4 regions of the Janthinobacterium tructae genome follow, and region 1 is predicted to be linked to each of the others. Evidence: predicted binding sites of a transcription regulator. Region 1 holds the regulator's gene; each other region holds the start of a gene.
The links. Region 1 encodes FNR, which switches genes on or off when oxygen is low (the NO sensors DNR and NnrR bind a similar motif). Its sites were predicted from a motif close to TTGATNNNNATCAA; they were not measured.
Positions count from the first base shown of each region.

Region 2: a site for FNR is predicted at 1,403-1,416, ahead of ubiU (ubiquinone anaerobic biosynthesis protein UbiU). Genes of this name have one in related genera too.
Region 3: a site for FNR is predicted at 2,093-2,106, ahead of nirK (copper-containing nitrite reductase). Genes of this name have one in related genera too.
Region 4: a site for FNR is predicted at 1,872-1,885, ahead of FJQ89_RS15260 (KamA family radical SAM protein). Genes of this name have one in related genera too.

Region 1 covers NZ_CP041185.1:4,185,049-4,188,542, forward strand. The annotation lists gene ccoG (cytochrome c oxidase accessory protein CcoG) at 1-959, shown strand, start outside; gene FJQ89_RS18310 (FixH family protein) at 1,062-1,586, shown strand; gene fnr (fumarate/nitrate reduction transcriptional regulator Fnr) at 1,590-2,348, opposite strand; gene FJQ89_RS18320 (response regulator) at 2,588-3,494, shown strand, end outside.
Region 2 covers NZ_CP041185.1:67,742-71,235, forward strand. The annotation lists gene FJQ89_RS00310 (ribonucleoside triphosphate reductase) at 1-782, opposite strand, end outside; gene FJQ89_RS00315 (hypothetical protein) at 901-1,317, opposite strand; gene ubiU (ubiquinone anaerobic biosynthesis protein UbiU) at 1,480-2,517, shown strand; gene ubiV (ubiquinone anaerobic biosynthesis protein UbiV) at 2,644-3,494, shown strand, end outside.
Region 3 covers NZ_CP041185.1:3,388,064-3,391,557, forward strand. The annotation lists gene ytfE (iron-sulfur cluster repair protein YtfE) at 1-510, opposite strand, end outside; gene nirK (copper-containing nitrite reductase) at 540-2,024, opposite strand; gene norR (nitric oxide reductase transcriptional regulator NorR) at 2,175-3,494, shown strand, end outside.
Region 4 covers NZ_CP041185.1:3,489,263-3,492,756, reverse strand. The annotation lists gene FJQ89_RS15270 (methyl-accepting chemotaxis protein) at 1-1,214, opposite strand, end outside; gene FJQ89_RS15265 (cache domain-containing protein) at 1,283-1,741, opposite strand; gene FJQ89_RS15260 (KamA family radical SAM protein) at 2,026-3,390, shown strand; gene FJQ89_RS15255 (MFS transporter) at 3,393-3,494, shown strand, end outside.

The DNA.
Region 1 (3,494 bases):
AGAAGACGGCCAAGCACCTGGCATGGGGCGCCATCGCCCTGTGGACGGGCTTTACCTTTGTCGGCTATTTCACGCCGATCAAGGAACTGGCGCGCGAGGTGACCACCCTCAATTTCGGTCCCTGGGAATGGTTCTGGGTCTTGTTCTACAGCCTGGCAACCTACGGCAACGCGGGCTGGCTGCGCGAGCAGGTGTGCAAATACATGTGCCCCTACGCGCGCTTCCAGAGCGCCATGTTCGACCAGGACACCCTGATCATCACTTACGATGCCAAGCGCGGCGAACCGCGTGGCGCCATCAGCAAGAAGGCTGGCAACAACGACAAGCTGGGCGATTGCATCGACTGCACCCTGTGCGTGCAAGTATGTCCGACCGGCATCGATATCCGCAACGGCCTGCAGTATGAATGCATCGGCTGCGCCGCCTGCGTCGATGCCTGCAATACCGTGATGGACAAGGTCGACCGGCCGCGGGGACTGGTACGCTACAGTACCGACCATGCGATGGAAAACAACTTCAATTCGAAGCAGATCCGCCAGCGCGCCATGCGCCCGCGCGTGCTGATCTACACTTCCATCCTGGCCCTGATCATCATTGCCGTGTGTACCTCGCTGGCCCTGCGCACGCCCCTGAAAATGGACGTGATCCGCGACCGCGGTTCGATGGGACGCGAAGTGGAAGACGGCATGATCGAAAACGTCTACCGCTTGCAGATCATGAATACCTCGGAGCAAACCCAGCACTTTAAAATCAGCGCTTCCGGCTTGCCCGGCCTGACCTTGCTGACGCGCGAAGAGGTGACCTTGCAGCCGACGGAAACGCTGGGTTGGCCGATCCGCCTGCGCGTGCCGCACGGCGTGGGAGAAAAGGGTTCGAACAAGATTGCGATCGAATTGCACTCGCTGGACGACCCGTCGCTGCATGTGCGTGAAAGCGCGGTATTCATCGTGCCGCGTTAACAAGGAAAGGCGGACGGGGACCGGGTGCCCTCGCCGCCGCCATGAAGTTGCAGGAAGGCCAGTCCCCGCATGGGGATTGGCCGATTAAACAGGAGAAATATCATGTCCGACAGTCTCAAGCTGCAAGCCCCCGTTGCCCCGTGGTACAAGCATCGCTGGCCATGGCTGCTGATGATCGGTCCCGGCCTGTCCGTGGTCGTCGGCAGCTGCATGGCGTATATCGCGTTTACGCAGCCCGATGCCTTGGTGGTGGGTGATTATTACAAGCAGGGCAAGGCGATCAACCAGGACTTGCGGCGCGATACGATCGCCAGCGACCTGGCGATGGATACCAGCCTGTCCTATGATGTGGCGTCAGCGCGCCTGAGTGGTTCAGTGCACAGCTTCGGCAAGGCTTACCAGGGTCCGTTGCAGCTGCATCTGGCGCATGCGACCCTGCCGGAAAAGGATATCAAGCTGCTGGTGCAGCCCGATGCGGCCGGCAATTTCTCCGTGGCGCTGCCGATGCTCGAGCGCAGCCGCTGGCAAGTACTGGTGGAAAACGACAAACGCGAGTGGCGCCTGTCCGGCATCTGGACCTGGCCGCTGCAGCGCAGCATCGCGCTGCATGCCGATGAAGAGCTGTAAGCCTTATTTGCAGACGTCCGTGCCGGCCGTGATAGCTTTTAACTTGGCCGGCTGCAAGATCTCGATCTCGCGGTTGGAGACGCGCAGCCAGCCTTCCTTCTTGAATTTCGACAATAAACGGCTGACGCTCTCGATGGTCAGCCCCAGGTAATTGCCGATTTCCTCGCGCGACATGCGCAGCTGAAATTTGCTGGCCGAATAGCCACGCGCTTCATAGCGCGAGGCCAGGTTGACGATAAAGGCGGCAAAACGCTGGGTCGCCTGCATATTGCCCAGCAACAGCATGACGCTTTGCTCGCGCGTGATTTCCTGGCTCATCATGCGATGGAAATGGCGCAGCAGGGTCGGCATATTGCCCAGCAATTGTTCCAGGCTGGAAAAAGGAATTTCACACACTTCGCTGTCTTCCAGCGCCACCGCATTACAGTGGTGGCGGTCGGCGCTGATGGCGTCCATGCCCAGCAGTTCGCCAGCCATCTGGAAACCCGTCACCTGCTCTTCACCGCCCGGATTGATCTGGTACGTCTTGAAGTGCCCCAGGCGGATCGCGTACAGATTCTGGAACGAGTCGCCGATGCGGAACAGCGAGGCACCGCGCACGATCTTGCGGCGGCGGCCGATGATCTGGTCCAGCCTGTCCATGTCGCCCACATCGAGGCCCATCGGCAGGCACAATTGATGCATGCTGCAGGTCGAGCATCGCGCACGCAACGCTTCCACGGTCACTGTGGGCATGGTGGGAGTGAGTAGCGCTTCAGTCATGTCGGTACCTTTTAGAAAATGCAATAACGAGTTTACTGCATACAGGGTTGCCGTGTGCCAATTTCACCGCATTTCCGCTGAATAAACGACGTTCTGACTTTAATTATATGGCAACATCGTTAAAAGCCCATGTGGGAAAGGCAATTTGCGCGGCGCCGCTTGCCAAGTTGATGTATTGATAGGAAAATTCCCGACAGCATTAGCTGCCGCCTGTACCACCCGGTACTGAAAAGGAAATCATGAAGCCTCTCGGCATCAAAGCAAAAGTCGCGCTGGTCACCAGCCTGACCTCGGTCGCCATGATCGCGCTGGTCACCATGATACAGGTGCAGCACATGCGCGCCGACTTCACCCGAGTACTGCTGAGCCAGCAATCTGCCCTGATCACCCGCACCGCTGCCGAGCTCGACGACAAGCTGGGCATGCTGCTGCAGATCGTCACCCTGACGGCCAGGCAGCAGCCGCCGGAACTGATCGCCCGGCCCGCCCAGTTGCGCGAATACTATGCGCGCCGCTCGATGCTGATACTGTTCGACGACGTGCTGGTGCTCGATGCGCAAGGCGCCATCGTGGCCGACATGCCGGAAGTGGCGGGGCGCGCCGGCATCAACGTCGCCGAGCGCGAGTATTTCCAGACCGTCCTGCGCACGCGCCAGCCCATGATCACCGAACCGATGCTGGGCAAGTCGAGCGGCATGCCCATCGTGCAGATGGTGGCGCCCGTGCTCACCGCCGATGGCCAGGTGGCCGGCGTGGTGATCGGTGTGCTGCGCCTGTACAAGGATAACCTGCTGGGACGCCTGCGTTCGGAAAAGATCGGCAAGAGCGGCTATTACTTCGTCCTCACGCGCGGCGCCGTGCCACGCTACGTGCTGCACCCCGAGACCAGCCGCTTGCTGCAGCCGCGCCAGCCGAACGCCAACCTGACCACCACGCAATTGCTGAAGCAAGATGGCGAAGGCAGCATGGTCAGCACCAACAGCCGCGGCATCACGGCCGTCAACAGCTTCAAACGCCTGAAATCGGTGAACTGGCTGCTGGCCGCCTCGCTGCCTCTCGACGATGCATTCGAACCGTTCGATGGCGTGCTGTACCGGCTGGTGCTGTGGAGCGTCCTCGCTTCGCTGCTGGCCGCGTTTATTCTGG
Region 2 (3,494 bases), 2.2 Mb from region 1:
CGTTCCGCATTTTCGCTATGCCAGTCGAAATCCTCGGTGATGTTGTAGGTGGGGATGGGAAAGGTGAAGACGCGGCCCTTGGCGTCGCCCGCCATCATGATCTCGATGTAGGCGCGGTTGATCATGTCCATCTCCGCCTGCAGCTCGCCATAGCTGAAGTCCATCTCCTGGCCGGCGATGACGGGAATCTGCTCGCGCAGGTCGTCCGGGCAGACCCAGTCGAAGGTGAGGTTGGTAAACGGCGTCTGCGTGCCCCAGCGCGATGGCACGTTGAGGTTGAAGATCAGCTCCTGCATGTACTGGCGCACGTCTTCGTAGCGCAGGCTGTCCTTGCGGATGTAGGGCGCCATGTAGGTGTCGAAGGAGCTGAACGCCTGCGCGCCGGCCCATTCGTTTTGCAGGGTGCCGAGGAAATTGACGATCTGGCCGATGGCGCTCGACATGTGTTTCGGCGGGCCCGATTCGATCTTGCCCGGCACGCCATTCAAGCCTTCATGCAGCAGGGTGCGCAGCGACCAGCCGGCGCAATAGCCGGCCAGCATGTCGAGGTCGTGGATGTGCAGCGCCGCTTCGCGGTGCGCCGCGCCCACTTCCGGCGGATACACCTGGTCCAGCCAGTAGTTGGCGATGACCTTGCCCGACACATTGAGGATCAGGCCACCCAGTGAGTAACCCTGGTTGGCGTTGGCGTTGACGCGCCAGTCGCGCCGCTCCAGGTATTCATTGATGGACGCGGCGACATCGACCTGGCCGCGTGTGGGGGAAACTGCATTCGTCGTCATGAAACCTCCAATAAACACAACATGCGGTGTTTTTATGAAGGTTATCCACTAAATGTAGTGCCGTCAAAGGTGGCGTGCAAGCGATTCGCGGATACTTGATCCAGGTGAAAAAACCACCTCAGCCGGTTTTGTTCCAGCGCGTTTCGCGCAGGATCAGCCAGCTCGCGCAAAAGAACGCGGCGCCGCAGGCGGCGATGCTGGCGACGGAGGCGGGCAGTACGTGGGCCCAGATTTCCAGCGGCGTATAGGTGCTCCAGCTGGCCACGCGCGCGTCGAACGTGACGTAGTTCGCCAGCAGCCAGTAGATGGCCAGCAGGCCCGTGCAGATGGCGGCCTGACGCAGCAGCGGCAGTTGGCGGCGCGCGAACACGGCCAGCAGGAACAGCAGCAGCACGCCCGGATAGGCGCCCAGCACTTCCGGCGACAGCACGGAGATGGTCCCCGCGTCATAGCCATCGGCCGGACCGGCCCACTGCACTTGCAGCGCGGTGAGGAACAGGGTCAGAAGGAAAATCAGCAGCGGTTTGCGGGTCATGGTGGGCAATCGACGAGGGAGGAAAGTGGGGCATTTTACAGCCAGGTCAAGCAAGTTGAAGGCGCGCCAGCCATGCATGCATTCCTTCACCTGCGTCAAGGACTGGGCAGCATGGGCGGGGCTATAGTCTGCACCCTGAGCCGATACAGGACTGTGAACATCATGATGCTTGAAGCAACCACCGCCACCCGCGTGGCCGGACCGCTGGAACTGGTCTGCCCCGCCGGCAGCCTGCCTGCCCTGAAAGCGGCTGTCGACAATGGCGCCGACACCGTTTACCTTGGCTTTCGCGACGCCACCAATGCGCGCAATTTCGCGGGCCTCAATTTCGATGAGAAGGCCATCGCCGAAGGCGTGCGCTACGCCCATCAATATGGACGCAAGGTGCTGCTGGCGCTGAACACCTATCCGCAGCCGCACAACTGGGCCGTGTGGCGCAGTGCCATCGACCGCGCGGCTGAGGCCGGCATCGACGCCATGATCGTCGCCGATCCGGGTCTGATGGCCTACGCGGCCCAGCACCAGCCGCAGCTGCGCCTGCACCTGTCCGTGCAGGGCTCGGCCACCAACTACGAAGCCATCAATTTTTACCATGAACACTTCGGCATCGCCCGCGCCGTGCTGCCGCGCGTGCTGTCGATGGCGCAGGTGGAACAATTGATCAGCAAGACGGAAGTCGAGATCGAAGTGTTCGGTTTCGGCAGCCTGTGCGTGATGGTCGAAGGGCGCTGCGCGCTGTCGTCGTATGCGACGGGCGAGGCGCCGAACACCCACGGCGTGTGCTCGCCGGCCAAGGCCGTGCGCTGGCTGGAAACGCCGGACGGTCTGGAGTCGCGCCTGAACGGCGTGCTGATCGACCGCTACGCACCCGGTGAAAACGCCAGCTACCCCACCCTGTGCAAGGGGCGTTTCGAAGTCAATGACGAAGAGTATTACGCGATCGAGGAACCGGCCAGCTTGAATACCCTGGCGCTGCTGCCGCAACTGATCGCCATGGGCGTGCGCGCCGTGAAAATCGAAGGGCGCCAGCGCAGTCCCGCCTACGTGGCCCAGGTCACGCGCGTGTGGCGCGAAGCGATCGACGCCTGCCGCGAAGGCAATCCGCGCTACGCCGTCAAGCCGGGCTGGATGGCGGCCATGGACAAGCTGGCCGAGGGCCAGCAGCACACTTTAGGCGCCTACCACCGCTCCTGGAAATAGCAAAACCTACTGCGCGTCCCGGGGCGCGGCCTGCGATGCTCACTGTGCTCTAGCACAGCTGCGCTTCTCGGCCTCGCCGCGAGCCGCTCGCTACGGTTTTGTAACTTAAAAAATACTGGAAAAGGCATGCTAAAACTATCGTTGGGCCCCTTGCTGTACTACTGGCCGCGCGCCACCGTCTTCGAGTTTTACCAGCAGATCGCCGGCAGCGCCGTCGATATCGTGTATCTGGGCGAAACCGTGTGCTCGCGCCGGCATGAGCTGCGCCTGGCCGACTGGCTCGATATCGCCGACATGCTGGCCGCTGCCGGCAAAGAGGTGGTGCTGTCGACACAGGCGCTGATCGAGGCGGGCGCCGAACTGGCGACCCTGCGCCGCATCACGGGCAATGGCCGCTATACGGTCGAAGCCAACGACATGGGCGCCGTGCATTGCATGGAAAAGGGCGCGCCCTTCGTCGCCGGCCCCCATTTGAACCTGTTCAATGGCCCCAGCCTGCAACTGCTGGCGCGCCTGGGCGCGCGGCGCTGGGTGATGCCGCTGGAAATGGGGCAGACGGCGCTGGCCGAGATGCAGCGCCAGAAACCGGAAGGGCTGGAGACGGAAGTGTTCGCCTACGGCCGCATGCCGCTGGCGTTTTCCGCGCGCTGTTTCACGGCGCGCAACCGCAACCTGCCGAAGGACGATTGCGGCTACAGCTGCCTGGAGGAGCCGGACGGCTTGCTGCTGCGCACGCGCGACGAGGTGCCCTTCCTCGTACTGAACGGCACGCAGACGCAGTCTGCCCTGGTCTACAACCTGGTGCGCGAACTCGACGCCATGCGCGACATGGGCGTGGCGGTGGCGCGCATCAGCCCGCAGGCCATGCATACGGAACAAGTCATCGCCATCTTCGACCGCGCCCGCCGTGGCCAGGTCAGCGGTGTGGGCGCGCAGGCCCAGCTGGCGGCCTGCCAGCCGGCCGGCGCCTGCGACGG
Region 3 (3,494 bases), 800 kb from region 1:
CAGAGCCACGCCATGGTCATCGTGCTCCATGCGCATCACGTTGATGGGCGCGCCGGCCCGCGGGCCCTGGCCGCGCACGATCATCGGGAACAGCACATCTTCTTCCTTGCGCATATGGCTTTCCAGCTCCTGCGCCATGGCCGACAGGTGTTCCGCCAGCCCGTGCGGACAGTCGGCGCGGTCGCCATGTACCTGCTCGACCTTGCGCGCCAGGCGTATCAGCTCGGGCAACTGCTCGCGGTGCACGGAGTGATAGCGCGCCAGGATGTGTTCCACCAGTTCGGTGGCCGGGGCGTCCTGCCAGTCACGCTCGCCGCTGGTATCTGCGCGCTCTGCCAGCAGCCGCAGTTCCTCGACGATGGGCGCCGTGTCCACGCCGGCCGCAGCGGCCGCCGCGCGCAGGGTCTTGTTGCCGCCGCAGCAGAAATCCAGGCGGTGCGCATCGAACAGGCGCGTGGCGCCAGGGATGCGGCGGGCCAGCTGGCCCAGGGATAACTCGATCATTTCCATAACAGTTCCTTGAGGATGAATAGGTAGATTTAATGTACGGCGCCCGCGTGGTAGACGCCGGGCACGGGTTCGCCAGTCACTTCCAGCACGCCCACGGCGCCCTTGCCGGCGCGCGACAAGGCATGGTCGACCAGCAGATAGCTGCCCGGGTGCTGCACCTTGAGTTCGACGATGGTCGCGCCGCCCGGTGCCACCAGGGTGGTTTGCACGTCGTGTTTCGGGCTGCTGATCGAGCCTTCGCTATACACCTTGTCGAAGATCTCGCCGATGATGTGGAAGGACGAAATCTTGTTCGGGCCGCCCACGCCGAAATAGATGCGCACCGTCTCGCCGACTTTCGCCTGCAATTTATGCGTCTTGCTCAGGGCGCCCACTTCGCCATTGAAGACGTAGTAGTCGGGCAGCTCATTGGCCATTTTTTCCAGGTTCGCTTCCTGATGCACGGGAGCGCCATGCGGACGTCCCGTATACATCTCGCCCTGCATCACGTAATACTCGCGGTCCACCTTCGACAAGCCGCCTTCCGGTTCGACCAGGATCATGCCGTACATGCCGGCCGCGATATGCTGCGGCACCAGCGGCGTGGCGCAGTGGTAGACGAACAGCCCCGGATTGAGCGCCTTGAAGGTGACGGTTTTTTCCTGCCCCGGCGCGACCTGCGTGTGCTGTCCGCCGCCATGGCCGCCCGTCACGGCGTGCAAATCGATCGAGTGGATCATCTTGCTGTCCTTGGCGTTGAACAGGGTCAGTTCCACCGTGTCGCCCACCTTCGCGCGCAGCATCGGGCCAGGCACTTGCCGGTTGAAGGTCCAGTACGTAAAAGTGGTGCCGTCATCGAGCTTGCCCGGCAATTCCACCGTCTCCATGCGGTACTTGAGCAACTGCGGCGCGCGCGCGCCGACGGCGACGGGAACCTGCGCCGGGTTGGCCGCCACGCTGACGGCCGACGGATCGGGGCCGCGCATCGGCGACGGCGCGGGTGTGTACAGGGCCAGCGCGGCGGCCTGGCTGGACTCGCTGCCAGTGCTGCCGGCGGCGGCAGCCTTCGGTGCCCCGGCTTCGGCCAGCGACGTGCCGGCGACTTCCAGCTTGCCTTCCATGCCGATCTGGCGGTGGCCGGGAATCGAGCAGTAATAGGTGAACGTGCCGGCGCGCGTGACCTTGAAGCGCACGCTGGTGCTGCCGCTATTGGCGCTGAATTTGGCGGATGCCACGTTGAGCTCCGGGATCAGCAGGTCGTGCTCGGCGCCTTCGCCGCTTTTCAGCACCAGTTCGACCGTATCGCCCACCTTGGCCGCCAGCACCGGGTTGACCTGGCCCTTGGCGTCGATGAAGACCATCTTGCCGTCGACGATATTGGTTTGCAGTTCATAGCGCTTGAGCGTCGCAGCGGCGGAGGATTGGCTGGCAGCGGCAGCGCTGGCCGGCAGGCTCGCCTGGGCTTGCACGGACAGGGGCATGGCCAGGACACAGACGGCGGCGGCAATGGCGCGGAGGGAGGGAGTCGTTTTCATCAAGCTTTCCTTGGTCTTGTATGCCGGTTCGGCACACTTATCTAGGCAATCCGTGTGCCAGGAAAAACTTGTTTTAAATCAACGATTTGAAAAATGCAGGGTCGGTATGACCCTGTTTAAGCAGGGTTCGTTGTACCCTGCATGGTACTTATGACCACCACTGCCATCCACCTGCTGTTACTCACCGACCTAGTCGCCGACCTGCCCGTGGCCGTGCGCCTGCAGCGCCTGGTGGGCAGCCTGCGCGCCCACTTCGGCTGCGAGGCCGTGGCCTTGCTCAAGCTCGATGGCGAACACCTGCGCCCCGTGGCGATGGCCGGCCTGGCCAGCGACGCGCTAGGGCGCCGCTTCGCCGTCGCCGACCACCCGCGCCTGGCCGCCATCCTGCAGCGGCGCGGCGTGCTGTGCTTCCATCACGACAGCTCCCTGCCCGATCCCTACGATGGCCTGATCGCCGAACGGGCCGGCGAGCCGCTGCCCGTGCACGACTGCATGGGCATGGCGCTGGACCTGGAAGGCGAACGCTGGGGCGTGATCACGCTCGATGCGCTGCAGGTGGGTACCTTCGACGCGCGCGCGCAGCGCGACCTGGGCGAGCTGGCCTGCGCCATCGAGGCGGCCGTGCGCGTGACCCGCCTGGAAACGGAAATCCGCGCCCTGCGCCTGTCGGGCGGCGCCATGCAGGCCGACGCGCAAGCGCCGCGCGAGGAACACGACTTCGTCGGCCAGAGCGGCGCCATCATGCAGCTGCTGCACGAATTGCAGGTGGTGGCCGAATCGGATCTTCCCGTGCTGCTGCTGGGAGAGACGGGCGTGGGCAAGGAACTGTGCGCGCACCGCCTGCACCGGCTGTCGCGCCGCGCCGGCAAGCCGCTGATCCACGTCAATTGCGCGGCCTTGCCCGAGTCCCTGGCCGAAAGCGAATTATTCGGCCATGTGCGCGGTGCGTTTTCCGGCGCCGTCAGCGACCGGCCTGGCCGTTTCGAAGCGGCCGAGGGGGGCACGCTGTTTCTCGATGAAGTGGGAGAATTGCCGCTGTCGATACAGGCCAAGCTGCTGCGCACCCTGCAAAATGGCGAAATCCAGCGCCTGGGCGCGGACCGGCCTCGCCGGGTCAACGTGCGTGTGATCGCCGCCACCAACCGCAGCTTGCGCGAGCATGTGCGAGACGGCACGTTCCGCGCCGACCTGTATCACCGTTTATCCGTGTATCCCGTGCCGATTCCGCCGCTGCGCGAGCGGGGCAACGACGTGCTGCTGCTGGCCGGCGGTTTCCTGGAACTGAACCGCGCGCGCCTGGGCCTGCGCAGCCTGCGCCTGTCCGCCGCGGCGGAAAACGCGCTGTGCCACTACCGCTGGCCGGGCAACGTGCGCGAACTCGAACATGTGATCAGCCGGGCCGCGCTGAAAGCGGTGATCCGCGGCGCGAACCGCAAGGACATCGTGACCCTGGAAACGGATATGCTCGAC
Region 4 (3,494 bases), 700 kb from region 1:
CGTTGCGCCAGGGTGCGCACTTCGGACGCCACCACGGCAAAGCCGCGGCCTTGCTCGCCCGCACGCGCCGCTTCCACTGCGGCGTTCAGCGCGAGGATATTGGTCTGAAAGGAAATACCATCGATCACGCCGATAATATCCACGATCTGGCGCGAATTGGCGCGTATCGTCGCCATCGTCGCCACCGCCTGCTGCATCGATGCACCGCCTTGCACGGCCAGGGTGGACGCTTGCCCGGCCAGCTCGCAGGCCAGCTGGGCGTTGTCGGCGTTGTCATTGACGGCTTGCGTCAGCGCTTCCATGGCGCTCGACGTTTCTTCCAGCGAACTGGCTTGCATTTCCGTGCGCGCCGACAGATCCAGATTGCCGGTGGCAATTTCGCGCGACGCCGTGTCGATCGATTGCACGGCGTCCATGATGGTGCGCAAGGTCTGGTTCAGGTGGGCGATGGTCTGGTCCAGCACGCGCGAGGTGGCGGCGATCTCGTCATTGCCTTGCTTGGGCGCACCGGCGATCAGCTTGCCCGCCGCCAGGTCTTGCACGGCGTCGGCGATGCCGCGGATTTCCACCAGCATGGCGCGCCGCACCAGCATGGTCACCACGATGGAGGCCAGGATGGAGAGCATGACGGTCAGCAGCAGGCTCCAGCCCAGGCTGCGAAACTCGGCGCTGGCCGTCGCATGGGCCTGGCTGCTGAGCGTCGTTTCCAGGGCCGACAACTGCGCCAGCTGCGTATTGAACTGGCCGAATTGCGTTTCTGCCTTGAGCATGGAATTGGTGGCGATCGACTGGTCCATCTGCGCCATTTCCATGGTTTCCAGCACGGCCTTGCGATAGCCGGCCAGGGCCGTGATGGCGGCATCGACCAGGTTGCGTTCGGCGCCCGTGGCCGTGGCGCGCAGCGTGGCCAGCTGGGTGCCGATGGCCGCGTGACGCGCCTTGATCTGTTGCTCCAGTGTATCGAGGCGAGCCTTGGCGAAGCTGCCATTCGTCCACGACAGCAACTGGTACATATTGCCGTGTACGTGCTTGGCCTCGCCGAGTATGTCGGCGGCCGCTTTCAGATGCGTGATGCGCACGCGTACCATGTTTTCCAGCGAGGCATTTTGCCGCACCATGCCATACCAGGCGCCGCTCGAGCTGAGTATCAGCAGCAGCAAGACCAGGGCGGGCGCCAGCAATAATTTTGGTCCGATGCGTAATTGATTGAGCATGCTTGACTCCTGGCTATGGCTGTTCCAACCGTAGGCGGCGCACAGCGTGCGTGTACGCCGCCGCTGCCTTATTTTTTGTAGATCCCCGCTTCCAGCACCACGTCGTTGACGCGCAGGATGTACGTGGTCTTCGGCTCGATCTTGCCGCTGCTGGGATTCTTGTACTGGTAGTCGACCCAGCCCTTGCCCTGCTTTTGCGCCAGCTCAATGATTTCACGGCGATATTTCTTGCCATTCGCATCAGGCACGTCCGTCAAATCCTTGCCCACGATGGAAGGATTGATGGGGTGGGCCAGTACGATGCCCGTCTTGATGTCACGCATATCCACATACAGCGAGCCCTGCACGAAGTCGGGGTCTTTCGCCGTGATTTTCTTCATCATTTCTTCCTTGCCATGCGCCTTCATGAAAGCGGCGCCCCGTTCGGCCATGGCGATGGCGTCTTTTTCCGTTGGTTCGACGGCGGCATTGACGCTGCCGCCGGCAAATGCCAGGCACAGCAGGCTACCCGTGAATAAGCGTTTCATGACAGCTCCTTGTGAGAATCGAGGGATGTATTGCCAAGCCGTAATTTACGTCGTCGACGGTCCCATCAAATTGCGATGGAACAAACTAAGGTGTTGCTTGTAGGCAGCGAACAACGTATCGGAATGCTTGTTGATGTGTAGCAATTTGGTTCCAGATGGCAAGAATTATGATGACTTTCACAGCGTGCCGAGCTGGCATGGCCCGTGGGGGAAAGAGGCTGGAATTGGCCGATATAGGGTCAATTTCATGAAAGTTATCGCTATTTATTGGCAAGGAGACTATCGTGTCCGCACTCATTACCGAGCCGTTTTCACCCAAGTTCAAGCCGTATACGCGGCAAACCATTCATCAGGCGCGGCAGTGGGAATGGCTGCCGGAAGAGCAACGTGTAGCCGTGCAAGTGGTGTCGCACGTCTTGCCGTTTCGCACCAATGCCTATGTGCTTGACCAGCTGATCGACTGGAACAATATTCCTGACGACCCCATCTACCGCCTCGTCTTTCCCCATCGCGACATGTTGCCGCCCGAGCAGTACGCGCACTTGCGCGACCTGGTGCTGGTGCAGCGTGACAAGGCGGCCATCGATGCCTATGTGCATGGCTTGCGCTTGGGCATGAATCCCCATCCGGCCGGGCAGATGACGCATAACGTGCCGAAAGTCAACGATGCACCCGTGCGCGGCTTGCAGCATAAATATGTGCAGACGGTGCTGTTTTTCCCCAGCGCGGGCCAGACGTGCCACGCGTATTGCACCTTCTGCTTCCGCTGGCCCCAGTTCGTCGGCATGGATGACATGAAGTTCGATGCGCGCGAGTCGCATGAGCTGGCCTCCTACCTGAAATTGCATCCGGAAGTGACGGATGTACTGATCACGGGCGGCGACCCGATGATCATGAACACGCGGCAACTGGCCGCCCACCTGGAGCCGCTGCTGGCGCCGGGCCTGGAACACATCCAGAATATCCGCATCGGCACCAAGGCGGTGGCGTATTGGCCGCAGCGTTTTGTCTCGGACCGCGATGCGGACGATTTGTTGCGCCTGTTCGAGCGCATCGTCAAGGCGGGCAAGAACCTGGCCGTGATGGGCCATTACAGCCATGCCGTCGAGTTGCGCCAGGATATCGCGCAGCAAGCGGTGAAACGCATCGTCTCCACGGGCGCCACCTTGCGCATGCAGGGGCCGCTGATCCGCCACATCAATGAAGACCCGGCTAGCTGGGCCGAGCTGTGGCAGACGGGCACGCGCCTGGGAGCGATTCCGTATTACATGTTTGTCGAACGGGACACGGGGCCGCGCGGCTATTTCGAGTTGCCCTTGGCGAAGGCACATGAAATCTTCCAGGCCGCCTACCAGAGGGTGTCCGGCCTGTCGCGCACGGTGCGCGGGCCCTCCATGAGCGCGTTCCCCGGCAAGATCGTCATCGATGGCATCGTCACCATCAATGGCGAAAAACTGTTTGCCCTGCAATTTTTGCAGGCGCGCAACCCGGACTGGGTGCGCCGGCCGTTTTATGCGCAGTTCGATGCGGAAGCGACGTGGATGGACGATTTAAAGCCCGCATTCGGCCACGATAAATTTTTCTTTGAAACGGATGAACCTGTGCCGCAGGTGCCGCATAAAATCATCCGCCTGGCACAGGCCGCCTGAGCATGCACGGCGCCGGCGCCTCTTCGCGTTCCGGCGTAGCCGTGTTTTGCCTGGTGTTCCTGCCGTTCGCGCTCGGGCATTACCTGTCGTGCCTGCTGCGCGGC